Regions from separate parts of the Stenotrophomonas sp. YJH_SMC_73 genome, predicted to be linked through region 3. Evidence: predicted binding sites of a transcription regulator. Region 3 holds the regulator's gene; each other region holds the start of a gene.
The links. Region 3 encodes FliA, which starts transcription of late flagellar genes. Its sites were predicted from a motif close to TAAAGTTTNNCNNNCNNNGGCCGATAA; they were not measured.
Positions count from the first base shown of each region.

Region 1: a site for FliA is predicted at 1,234-1,260, ahead of AC5P8R_RS00390 (methyl-accepting chemotaxis protein). Genes of this name have one in related genera too.
Region 2: a site for FliA is predicted at 1,913-1,939, ahead of AC5P8R_RS07415 (GGDEF domain-containing protein). Genes of this name have one in related genera too.

Region 1 covers NZ_JCAFTJ010000001.1:75,210-78,481, forward strand. The annotation lists gene AC5P8R_RS00380 (VOC family protein) at 1-180, shown strand, start outside; gene AC5P8R_RS00385 (arylamine N-acetyltransferase family protein) at 246-1,085, opposite strand; gene AC5P8R_RS00390 (methyl-accepting chemotaxis protein) at 1,289-3,272, shown strand, end outside.
Region 2 covers NZ_JCAFTJ010000004.1:21,280-24,551, forward strand. The annotation lists gene AC5P8R_RS07410 (MFS transporter) at 1-369, shown strand, start outside; gene AC5P8R_RS07415 (GGDEF domain-containing protein) at 465-1,880, opposite strand; gene AC5P8R_RS07420 (TonB-dependent siderophore receptor) at 2,167-3,272, shown strand, end outside.
Region 3 covers NZ_JCAFTJ010000016.1:27,272-30,543, forward strand. The annotation lists gene flhF (flagellar biosynthesis GTPase FlhF) at 1-158, shown strand, start outside; gene AC5P8R_RS20050 (MinD/ParA family ATP-binding protein) at 145-1,032, shown strand; gene AC5P8R_RS20055 (RNA polymerase sigma factor FliA) at 1,029-1,775, shown strand; gene cheY (chemotaxis response regulator CheY) at 1,833-2,225, shown strand; gene AC5P8R_RS20065 (protein phosphatase CheZ) at 2,225-2,830, shown strand; gene AC5P8R_RS20070 (chemotaxis protein CheA) at 2,833-3,272, shown strand, end outside.

The DNA.
Region 1 (3,272 bases), on a different contig from region 3:
TCCGTCCACGGTGCGCGCATCTACATCGGGGTTGATGACCTGGATGCCAGCCTCGAGCGTGCACTGCAGGCCGGGGCCGAGCTGCGCTTCGGCCCGGCCGATGCCGGTGACTGGCGCGTGGCCGAGATCGCCGACAGCGAAGGCAATCGCATTGCGCTGCAGGCGCGCGTGATTCTGTAGGGCCGAGCCCATGCTCGGCTGAGCTGGAGCGGCTGGGCCAACAGCAGCCGAGCATGGGCTCGGCTCTACAAGGGCGCGGCGCGCGAGCGCTGCAGCCAGTCGTTGATCGCCGGGTCCAGCCGTGGGTCGTCCGGCAGCTGCATGCCGAAGCGCTGCTGCAACACCTCGCGCACGTCGCCCACATCGCGCAGCGGACGCTTGTCCGGTGCCTGGCCGGAACGGTACTCGGTGTAGTTGCCACTGCCGATGGTGCGTCGCCAGTCCGGCCCGGTCAGGGATGCGCGCAGCTGGCCGGGGAAACTGGAATCGGGATGGGTGCACACGTACCAGTTGCCCACGACGTTGTCGATCGGTGCCGGCGCGTGCAGGTCGAAGCGATACATCGCCCGCCAGCCATCGCCGGACTCGGCGGACAGCACGAAATCCCCCTCGCCGGGCAGGCGCTGCAACAGGAAGCGCTCGTGGGGCGTGGCCTGCGGCTGCGGATCATGCAGCCGCAGCGGCACGGTCGGGGTCAGGCTGCCGAAACCGGCATCCACCAGCCAGTCATCGCCGTCCACCTGCACGCGCAGCAGCAGGTGGGTGCGTGCGGTCAGTTCGCCGTCCTGGGCGGCCAGCAGCACGCGCGCGCTCAACGGCTGTGCATCGAAGCCCAGCGCCTGCAGCAGTGCCAGCAGGCCGCCGTTGAGTTCGAAGCAGTAGCCGCCACGACGGTCGTCGAGCAGCTTGCGCTGCACGCTGTCCAGGTCGATCGGTACTGCATCGCGCAGCAGGCAGCTGAGGGTTTCGAACGGAAGCAGTGCGTTGTGGCGCTGCTGCAGCAGGGTCAGGCCCGCCAGCGTCAGCGGTGGCGGTGCATCCAGCTTCAGGCGTTGCAGGTAGCGGGGGACATCGAGCGTCGTCATGCGCGCGCCGGGCGGGGGAGGGAGATCTACTGTGCTCTCCCAACCGGGGTTGAGGTCAAGCATTGCGCGGGTGTCATCCCCCCGTCGCCTGTGCCGGGTACAAAGGCCGCGTCCGCCAGCAATCGGTGGGAGTGAACCAGGAGCGCCCTAAAGTCGCGCCATTTCCCGCCGATACAGGTGCGTCCTTCCGCCTGGAGCCTGTCATGTCGGCCGTCGTCCCCCACCTCCGGTCCCTGCGCATGCGGCTTGCCGCACTGCGCTCGGCGTCCCCCGGCCTGCTGCTGTGGCTGCAGCCGCATCGGCTCAGTGTGGCCAGCAAGCTCAAGGCGACCCTGTGGGTCTGTGGGCTGGGCCTGATCGCGATCGCCGCCGTCTACGCCTGGACCGGCCATGCCAGCACGCAGGCGGCGCGCAGCCAGGCCAGCTACCAGCACGGCAGCGATCTGGCCGCGAGCGTGGCCACGCGGGTGGCCGAGGCGCGTCGTCTGCAGACCCAGTATGCACGTAGTTTCGACGATGCCGACCGCGCGCAGCTGCTGGCGACGCAGAAGGCGCTCCAGGCCGATCTTCAGGCGCTGCGCGCGATGCCGATGGATCCCGGCCGGCGCGAGGCGCTGCAGGCACTGACCGAAGCCGCCGGCGCGTTCTCGCAGGGTGTGGCCGCCCTGTTCGAACGCGTCGATGAGATGGGTCGTGGCGATGCCGGCCTCGCCGCGCAATTGCAGCAGGCCGCCGACGCCCTGCAGGCGCAGGTGGATGCGTTGCAGCGGCCTTCGTTGGCGTTGTCCCTGCAGAAGATGCGCCGACAGGAGGCACTGCTGCTGCTCGATGGCGACTCCACCCATGCCGACCGTGCGAGCGAAGAAAAGCTGCCGTTCGATCTCGCACTGGTGGGCCTGCCGACCGATGCGCAGGATGCCCTTCGTAACGGCATGGAGGCCTATCAGGCCGCATTGCTGGGCTATACCGCCGCCCGCGTGGGCCTGGATGTAGAGGCGCAATCGCTGCTGGATACCGCCGCCGGCGTGGCGCCGGCGCTGGCCGCCTTCCAGCAGGCCCAGGTGGCGGCGCTGGCCAAGGCACAGGCGCGCCAGCAGGCCGGCGCACGCACCATGAGCGTGCTGTTCGCGGTGACCCTGCTGCTGGTCGCCGGTGTGTTGATCACCAGCCTGGTGCTGGTGCGGCGTGCGGTGCGCCAGCCGATCCAGGACACCCTGCGCTTCGCCAGCGACGTCGCCGACGACCGACTCGACACCACCCTGCGTGTCTACAACGCCAACGATGAAATCGGCCAGCTGGCGCAGCGCCTGGTCGACATGCAGCAGCGCCTGCGCGCGCGCATCGAGGCCGAGCGTGCCGTGGCGCGCGGCAACACCCGTGTGCGGCAGGCATTGGACAGTGCGCAGACCGGGCTGATGGTGATCGATGCCGAGGGCCAGGTGGCCTACGTCAATCCGGCACTGCTGCAGCAACTCGAGCGCGAGGCCGAAGATCTGGTGGGCAGCGATGCCGTGGGCCTGCATCCGGCGCTGGCCAGCCTGGCCGCCGCGCGCCAGCGCGAGGAGCGCGAGATCGGCCATGCCGGCGTGCGCTACCAGCTGATTGCCAACCCCATCATCGACGAAGGGCAGTTCCTCGGCGTAGCGGTGGAGTGGCGCAGTCGTGCGCTGGAGACGCTGCTGGAAACCGAGGTCGCTGCCCTGGTCGATGCTGCAGCACGCGGCGACCTGCATGGCCGTATCGTGCTGGAGGGCAAGCAGGGCTTCGTGCGCACCTTGTCGACCAGCATCAACCGCCTGCTGGCCACCTTTGAAACCAACCTTGGTGACCTGCAGGCACTGCTGGCTGCGCTGGCCCGCGGCGACCTCAGCGTGCGCATGGAGGGGGACCTGCAGGGCGTGTTCGCGCGCATGCGCGACGATGCCAATGCCACCGTCGCGCAGCTGGGCCGCATCGTCACCCGCATCCAGCAGGCCACCTCCGGCCTGGATACCGGCGTTGGCGAGATCGTCGCCGGCCATCACGATCTGTCGCGGCGCACCGAGCAGCAGGCCGCCAACCTGGAAGAGACCGCGGCGTCGATGCAGGAGCTGACCGATACCGTCGGCCGCAACGCCGATGCCGCAGGCCGCGCCGATGCACTGGTGCAGGGCGCGGCGGCGGTGGCCCAGCGGGGTGGCGAGGCGG
Region 2 (3,272 bases), on a different contig from region 3:
TTGCTGCTGATGCTGGCCGCGTGGTGGCCGCTGCTGGGCCTGCCGCAGTGGCTGTCGTTGCTGCTGCTGGGCGTGATCGTGCTCGACCTCGGTGGGCAGGCACTGCACGTATCGAACCAGGCGCTGCTGCTGCGTGCACCGGCAGAACAGCATGGACGCCTGGTGGCGTTGTACATGCTGTTCTATGCAGTGGGCAGTGGTGCCGGTGCGGCTGCCGGGCCCTGGATGCAGGCCCGGCATGGCTGGCCTGCGGTGTGCCTGCTGGGTGCAGGCATCGCGGCACTGGCGCTGCTGTGGTGGGCAGCATGGCGGGTGGTGGCGTCCAATGCATCGGCTGGCGGGCGAACCGGTAGAGTCGACTGTCGGTAGAGTCGACTGTCAGTCGACTGCTCTTCGCCCCGCGTGCGAAAAATCCCGCGCTGCGTGCGATAGTCGACCAGCGGTCGACTCTACCTGTCCTGTCGTCATCGCTGCAGTGCACGCCGTCCCGGTGCTTCCTCAAGGTCCGCGCTGGCCACTACCACGCGGTTGCGGCCGCTGCGCTTGGCCTCGTACATCGCCGCATCGGCCCGTGCCATCAGCCGCTCGTAGTCCGGGTGGCCGTCATGGCCGGCTACGCCGATGCTGGCGGTCAGTGCCAGTACCTGGCCGTTGGCCAATGCCACCGGTGACTGCGCGATCTGCCGCCGCAGGCTTTCGGCGATCACCGCAGCCTGTGATTCGCTGGCCGCGACCAGCACCACCACGAACTCCTCGCCGCCATAGCGGAACAGGTAGTCACTGCCGCGGGTCAGCTGGCCGAGCAGGCCGGCGACGTGCTGCAGCGCGCGGTCCCCGGCGTCGTGGCCGTGGCCGTCGTTGATCGCCTTGAAGTGATCCAGGTCGAGCAGCAGCAGCGAGAACGGCGTGCGGTTGCGCGTGGCCAGCTCGATCTCCCGGCGCAGCACGGTAGGCAGGAAGCGGCGGTTGAGCAGGTTGGTCAGCGCATCGCTGCCGGCATCCAGCTCGCCGATGCGCTCGAACAGCAGCGTCATCAGGGTGCGGATGGCGGCCAGGTCCTCGCGGATGGCCGGCAGCACCGCCAGTCGTTGTGCCGGGGCATCGTTGCTCGCCCGCTGCAGGTTGCTGTCGATGCGGGCCATCAGCTGGCCGACCTGCCGGGTCTCGCTGCTCTCGCCGAAGCTGGGGATGCCCTTGTGGGTGAACCACAGGCCGAACTCGGAAGTGGCCAGGCTGGCGCTGTCGCTGGCCTGTACGTGGCCAGCGAGCGCGTAGAGCAGGGCGTTCTCCCAGTCCAGCAGCAGTGCGCGCTGGCGTTCGCGTTCGGTGCCGACGTTCTGCACCAGCGAGAACAGCCGGTACGCAGCATCGGCGCGGGTCGAGCGCTCGCGTGCATGGGTATAGGCCAGGGTCATGCCTTCCATGGCGATGTCCATGATCGCGCTGAGGCAGTCGATGGCGGCGAACGCAGTGGCACTGTCGGGCGCGTCGTCGTGCAGGCGCACGAACAGTTCGTGCTTGAGCACGCGCGCGCCGCGGGTGACCAGGTCGACCGGAATACCGACCCGGGCATGCACATCGCCGATTACCCGCTGCGAGGCAACGGCGCCGGCAATACCGTCGGCATTGGTGGTCAGCAACTGCACCAGCCAGCGCTGCATGGCCGGCTGCAGGCGCTGCTTGACCTGGTCGTGGGACAGGAAGCGGCGTGCACGCCCGTCCTGGAGCAGCACTTCGTAGAAGCGTTGGGCCAGCGCCGGCGGGGCATCGGCGGCGGCGGCGTGCAGCAGCGCGGTGGCGGCAGGGCCGGCCTGTTGCAGGCAGTGCTGCCAGGCCTCGGCCAGCGGTTGGCTGGCATCGTCCAGTTGGGGTGGTTCCACGTCGATCTCTGACTGCGTACGGCAAACCACGGGTATCGGCCGCGGTGGCGCACGGTTGATGGCGGGTTGGCCGGTCAGTTTATGCGCGATGCAGGGTTGCACGGCGCGCAAAGCACGTCGGCGCCGCGGCGGCAATGAGTGAACGCATTTGAGAATCACTCGCATTGATGGGAGAATGCGCGCACGGATCGGCCCGCAGGCGACTGCAGCGACGCTCCGCCTCCCCCTCGTCGTTGCCTCAAGCCCTTTGCCAGAGGCCCCGTTGCCCTGCCAGAAGGTCCAGATCATGTCTCCTGCCGTTGTCCTTTCGCCGCGCCCGCTGGCGCTCGCCGTTGCCGCCCTGCTGGCGGGAAGCGCCCTGACCGCCCGGGCTGAAACCGACGCCACCGATATCGACACGGTGCATGTCACCGCTTCGCAGATTGCCCGCCAGGCACTGGGTACCTCGACCATCACCGCCGAGGACATCGCCAAGCGCCCGCCGGCCAACGACATCGCCGAACTGCTGCGCACCATGCCGGGCGTCAACCTCACCGGCAACAGCGCCTCGGGCCAGTACGGCAACAACCGCCAGATCGACCTGCGTGGCATGGGGCCGGAAAACACCCTGATCCTGGTCGACGGCAAGCGCATCGGTGCGCGTGACGCCGTGCGCATGGGCCGTAGCGGTGAGCGCAATACCCGCGGTGATACCAACTGGGTGCCGGCGGAAATGATCGAGCGCATCGAAGTGCTGCGCGGCCCTGCGGCGGCACGCTATGGCTCCGGTGCGTCCGGCGGCGTGGTCAACATCATCACCAAGCGCCCGACCGGCGACCTGACCGGAGCGGTCGACCTGTATGGCCTGGTGCCCGAGCACAGCGCCGAAGGCGGCAGCGAGCGCGTCGGCCTGCAGCTGAGCGGGCCGATGACCGACACCCTGTCGTTCCGCCTGTACGGCAACCTCAACAAGACCGACGCCGACTCACTGGACCTCAACCGCCAGTACGCCACCAACCCGAACGCGGTGCCACCGGCTGGCCGCGAGGGTGTCAAGAACCGCGACGTCAACGCGTTGCTGCGCTGGGACATCACCACCGACCAGGTGGTGGAGTTCGAAGCCGGCACCAGCCGCCAGGGCAACATCTACGCCGGTGACCGCGCGGTCAGCACTACCGGTACCTCGACCGGCGTTGACCTGGCGGCGCTGGCCGAAGGCGAAGCGGAAACCAACCGCATGTACCGCAACACCGGCGCGATCACCCATCGCGGCCGCTGGGGCGACGTGACCTCGCGGGTGACCGCCGCGGTGGAAGCGGTCAACAACTCGCGCATCAATGAAGGCCTGGCCGGTGGCCCGGAAGGCAGCTTCAACGGCACCGACTGGTCGACCTCGCGCCTGCGCAACTACCA
Region 3 (3,272 bases):
TGGACCACGCCCTGCCGATCACCTGGGTGACCGATGGCCAGGACGTCCCGGAGGACCTGCACCGGGCCAGTGCAGCCAATCTTGTACTTCGCCTTGAAGATTTGCGCCGAGCGGCCGATATGCCCTGCAACCCGGAGTTGAACCATGCCGTCGCGTGAGTACGCCAAGCTGACCAAGACCTTCCCGCTGTCGGCCACCCGCAGCGAGCCGCTCGGCCCTGTGCGCACCATCGCGGTGACCGGCGGCAAGGGCGGCGTGGGCAAGACGAATGTGTCCGCCAACCTGGCGGTGGCGCTGGCCGGCATGGGCAAGCGCACGCTGCTGCTGGACGCCGACCTCGGCCTGGCCAACATCGACGTGATCCTGGGCTTGAACCCCACCTTTACGCTGGCCGACCTGGTGGCCGGCCGCTGCTCGCTGGACGACGTCATCGTCGAAGGTCCGAACGGCGTGCTGGTGGTCCCGGCCGCTTCCGGCCGCCGGCACATGGCCGAGCTTGCCCCGGCCGAGCATGTCGGCCTGGTCAACGTGTTCTCCGAACTGGAACGCGAGCTGGACATCATGGTGGTCGATACCGCCGCCGGCATCACCGACGGCGTGCTGACCTTCTGCCAGGCCGCGCAGGACACCGTGGTGGTGGTCTGTGACGAACCGGCCTCGATCACCGACGCCTACGCACTGATCAAGGTGCTGTCGCGCGAGCGCGGCGTGGACCGCATCCAGGTGGTGGCCAACATGGTGCGCGACCCGAACGAGGGCCGCGTGCTGTACGAGAAGCTGACCCGCGTCTGCGAGAAGTTCCTTGCCGATGTCTCGCTGAACTACCTGGGCTGCGTGCCGCAGGATGACTGGCTGCGCCTGTCGGTGCAGCGCCAGCAGCCGGTGGTGAAGGCCTATCCATCCAGCCCGTCGGCGCTGGCGATCACCGAGATCGCACGCCGCACCGCGCGCTGGCAGGCACCGACCGAACCGCGCGGTGGCGTCGAGTTCTTCCTCGAACGCATCCTCAAGCAGCGTGGGGTGGCCGCATGAAAGGCGCAGCCCACCAGTACAGGGAAGTCCAGCGCTCGGCGGCCAACGAGGTCATCGCCCAGCATTCGGACCTGGTGCGACGCATCGCCCACCACCTGGCCGCGCGCCTGCCGGCCAGCGTCGAAGTCGATGATCTGATCCAGGCCGGCATGATGGGCCTGATCGAAGCCTCGCGCAGCTACGACGCCGACCAGGGCGCCTCGTTCGAGACCTATGCCTCGATCCGCATCCGCGGCTCGATGATCGACGAGATCCGCCGTGGCGACTGGGTGCCGCGCTCGGTGCACCGCCGTGCCCGTGATGCCGCCGCCACCATCCGCCGCCTGGAACAGAGCACGGGCCGTGCCGCCAGCGCCACCGAAGTGGCCGCCGCGATGGAGATGCCGCTGCCCGAGTACCTGAGGCTGATGGAAGACGCCGCACGTGGCCAGGTGCTGAGCCTGGAGTCGCGCATCGAAGACCAGGGCGAACTGGATACCGTCGCCCAGGGCGGCCCGACTCCACAACAGGTGCTGGAGCGCGGCGAGTTCGGTCGCGAGCTGGGCAAGGCCATCGGCCACCTGCCCGAGCGCGAACAGCTGGTGCTCTCGCTGTACTACGAGCAGGAGCTGAACCTGAAGGAGATCGGCGCGGTGCTCGGCGTGAGCGAGTCGCGGGTCTGCCAGATCCATGGCCAGGCCGTGCTGCGCCTGCGCGGCCGCCTGAAGATTTTCGAGGCCGTCGACGCCGGCCTGGAAGAATGAACATCCCCGAGGCGACTGCCCCCGGCCGCCCGGAATGAACAACAAAGGAACTCTGCTTTGAACAAGAACATGCGCATCCTCATCGTCGACGACTTCTCGACCATGCGTCGAATCGTCAAGAACCTGCTGGGCGATCTGGGCTTCACCAACACCGCCGAAGCCGAGGACGGGCATGCCGCGCTGTCGCTGCTGCAGAGCCAGCCCTTCGATTTCGTCGTCACCGACTGGAACATGCCGGTGATGACCGGCATCGAACTGCTCAAGGCGATCCGAGCCGACGCCAAGCTGAAGACCCTGCCCGTGCTGATGGTCACCGCCGAAGCCAAGCGCGAGCAGATCATCGAAGCGGCCCAGAACGGCGTGAACGGCTACATCATCAAGCCGTTCACCGCGCAGACGCTGGAAGAGAAGCTGGGCAAGATCTTCGAACGCCTGGCGGCCAGCGCCTGATGGATACCACGGTCGACAAGAACGCCCTCGCCCTGCGCCTGCAGGAAGCCCTGGATGCCCTGGAGTCCGGTGACGAAGCCGCCTGGCGGCAACGCATCGACGGACTGGTCGCGCTGCGCACGCAGCCGATGATGAGCGGCCTCTCGCGGCTGGCCCGCGAGCTGGGGCAGGCCCTGGGCGAACTGCCGACCGTGCCCAGCGAGGCCGGCGAACTGGACGATGCGTGCGCACGTCTGGACCACGTGGTGGCGATGACCGAACAGGCTACCCACCGCACCCTGGACCTGGCCGAGGAATGCCGCAGCCTGACCGAGCAGCTGCGCGCCGAAGGCCTGCAGCCAGGCCAGGACGTGCAGCTCGAGCGCATCCGCCACAACCTGACCGAGATCGCCCTGACCCAGAGCTACCAGGACCTGACCGGGCAGATCATCCGTCGCGTGGTCGGCATCGTCCGCCGCGTGCATGAAGGCTTCGGCGCGCTCGGCCTGCCGCCGGAACAGCATCGCACCGACCCGGAACTGGCCGGGCCGGCACTGAAGGGACTGGACCGCCACGCGGTCTCGCAGAACGACGCCGACGACCTGTTGTCGGATCTGGGGCTGTAAGCATGAGCGCGGTATCCGACGACATCACTGCCGATTTCATCATCGAGGCACAGGAAATCCTGGATCGCCTCGGCGAACAGCTGGTGTCGCTGGAGCAGGCACCGCAGGACACCGAACAGCTCAACGCGGTGTTCCGGGGCTACCACACGCTCAAGGGCGGCGCGGGTTTCCTCGGTGTCACCGCCATGGTCGAGCTGTGCCACGCCGCTGAAGAGGCGCTGGGCGCTGCACGTGCCGGCCAGGCCGTGCTGCAGGCCCATCACTTCGACGCCGCCCAGCAATCGCTGGACTACCTGCAGTCGATGCTCGATGCCGTGTCTTCCGGCACCGAGCCGGGCTATGCACCGCCGGACCTGATCGCCCAGTTCGACGTGCATGGCGGTGCAGCAGCGCCTGCCGCCGCTGCCGCCGCACCGGCGGCCGGTGCCGGCGACCTGATCAC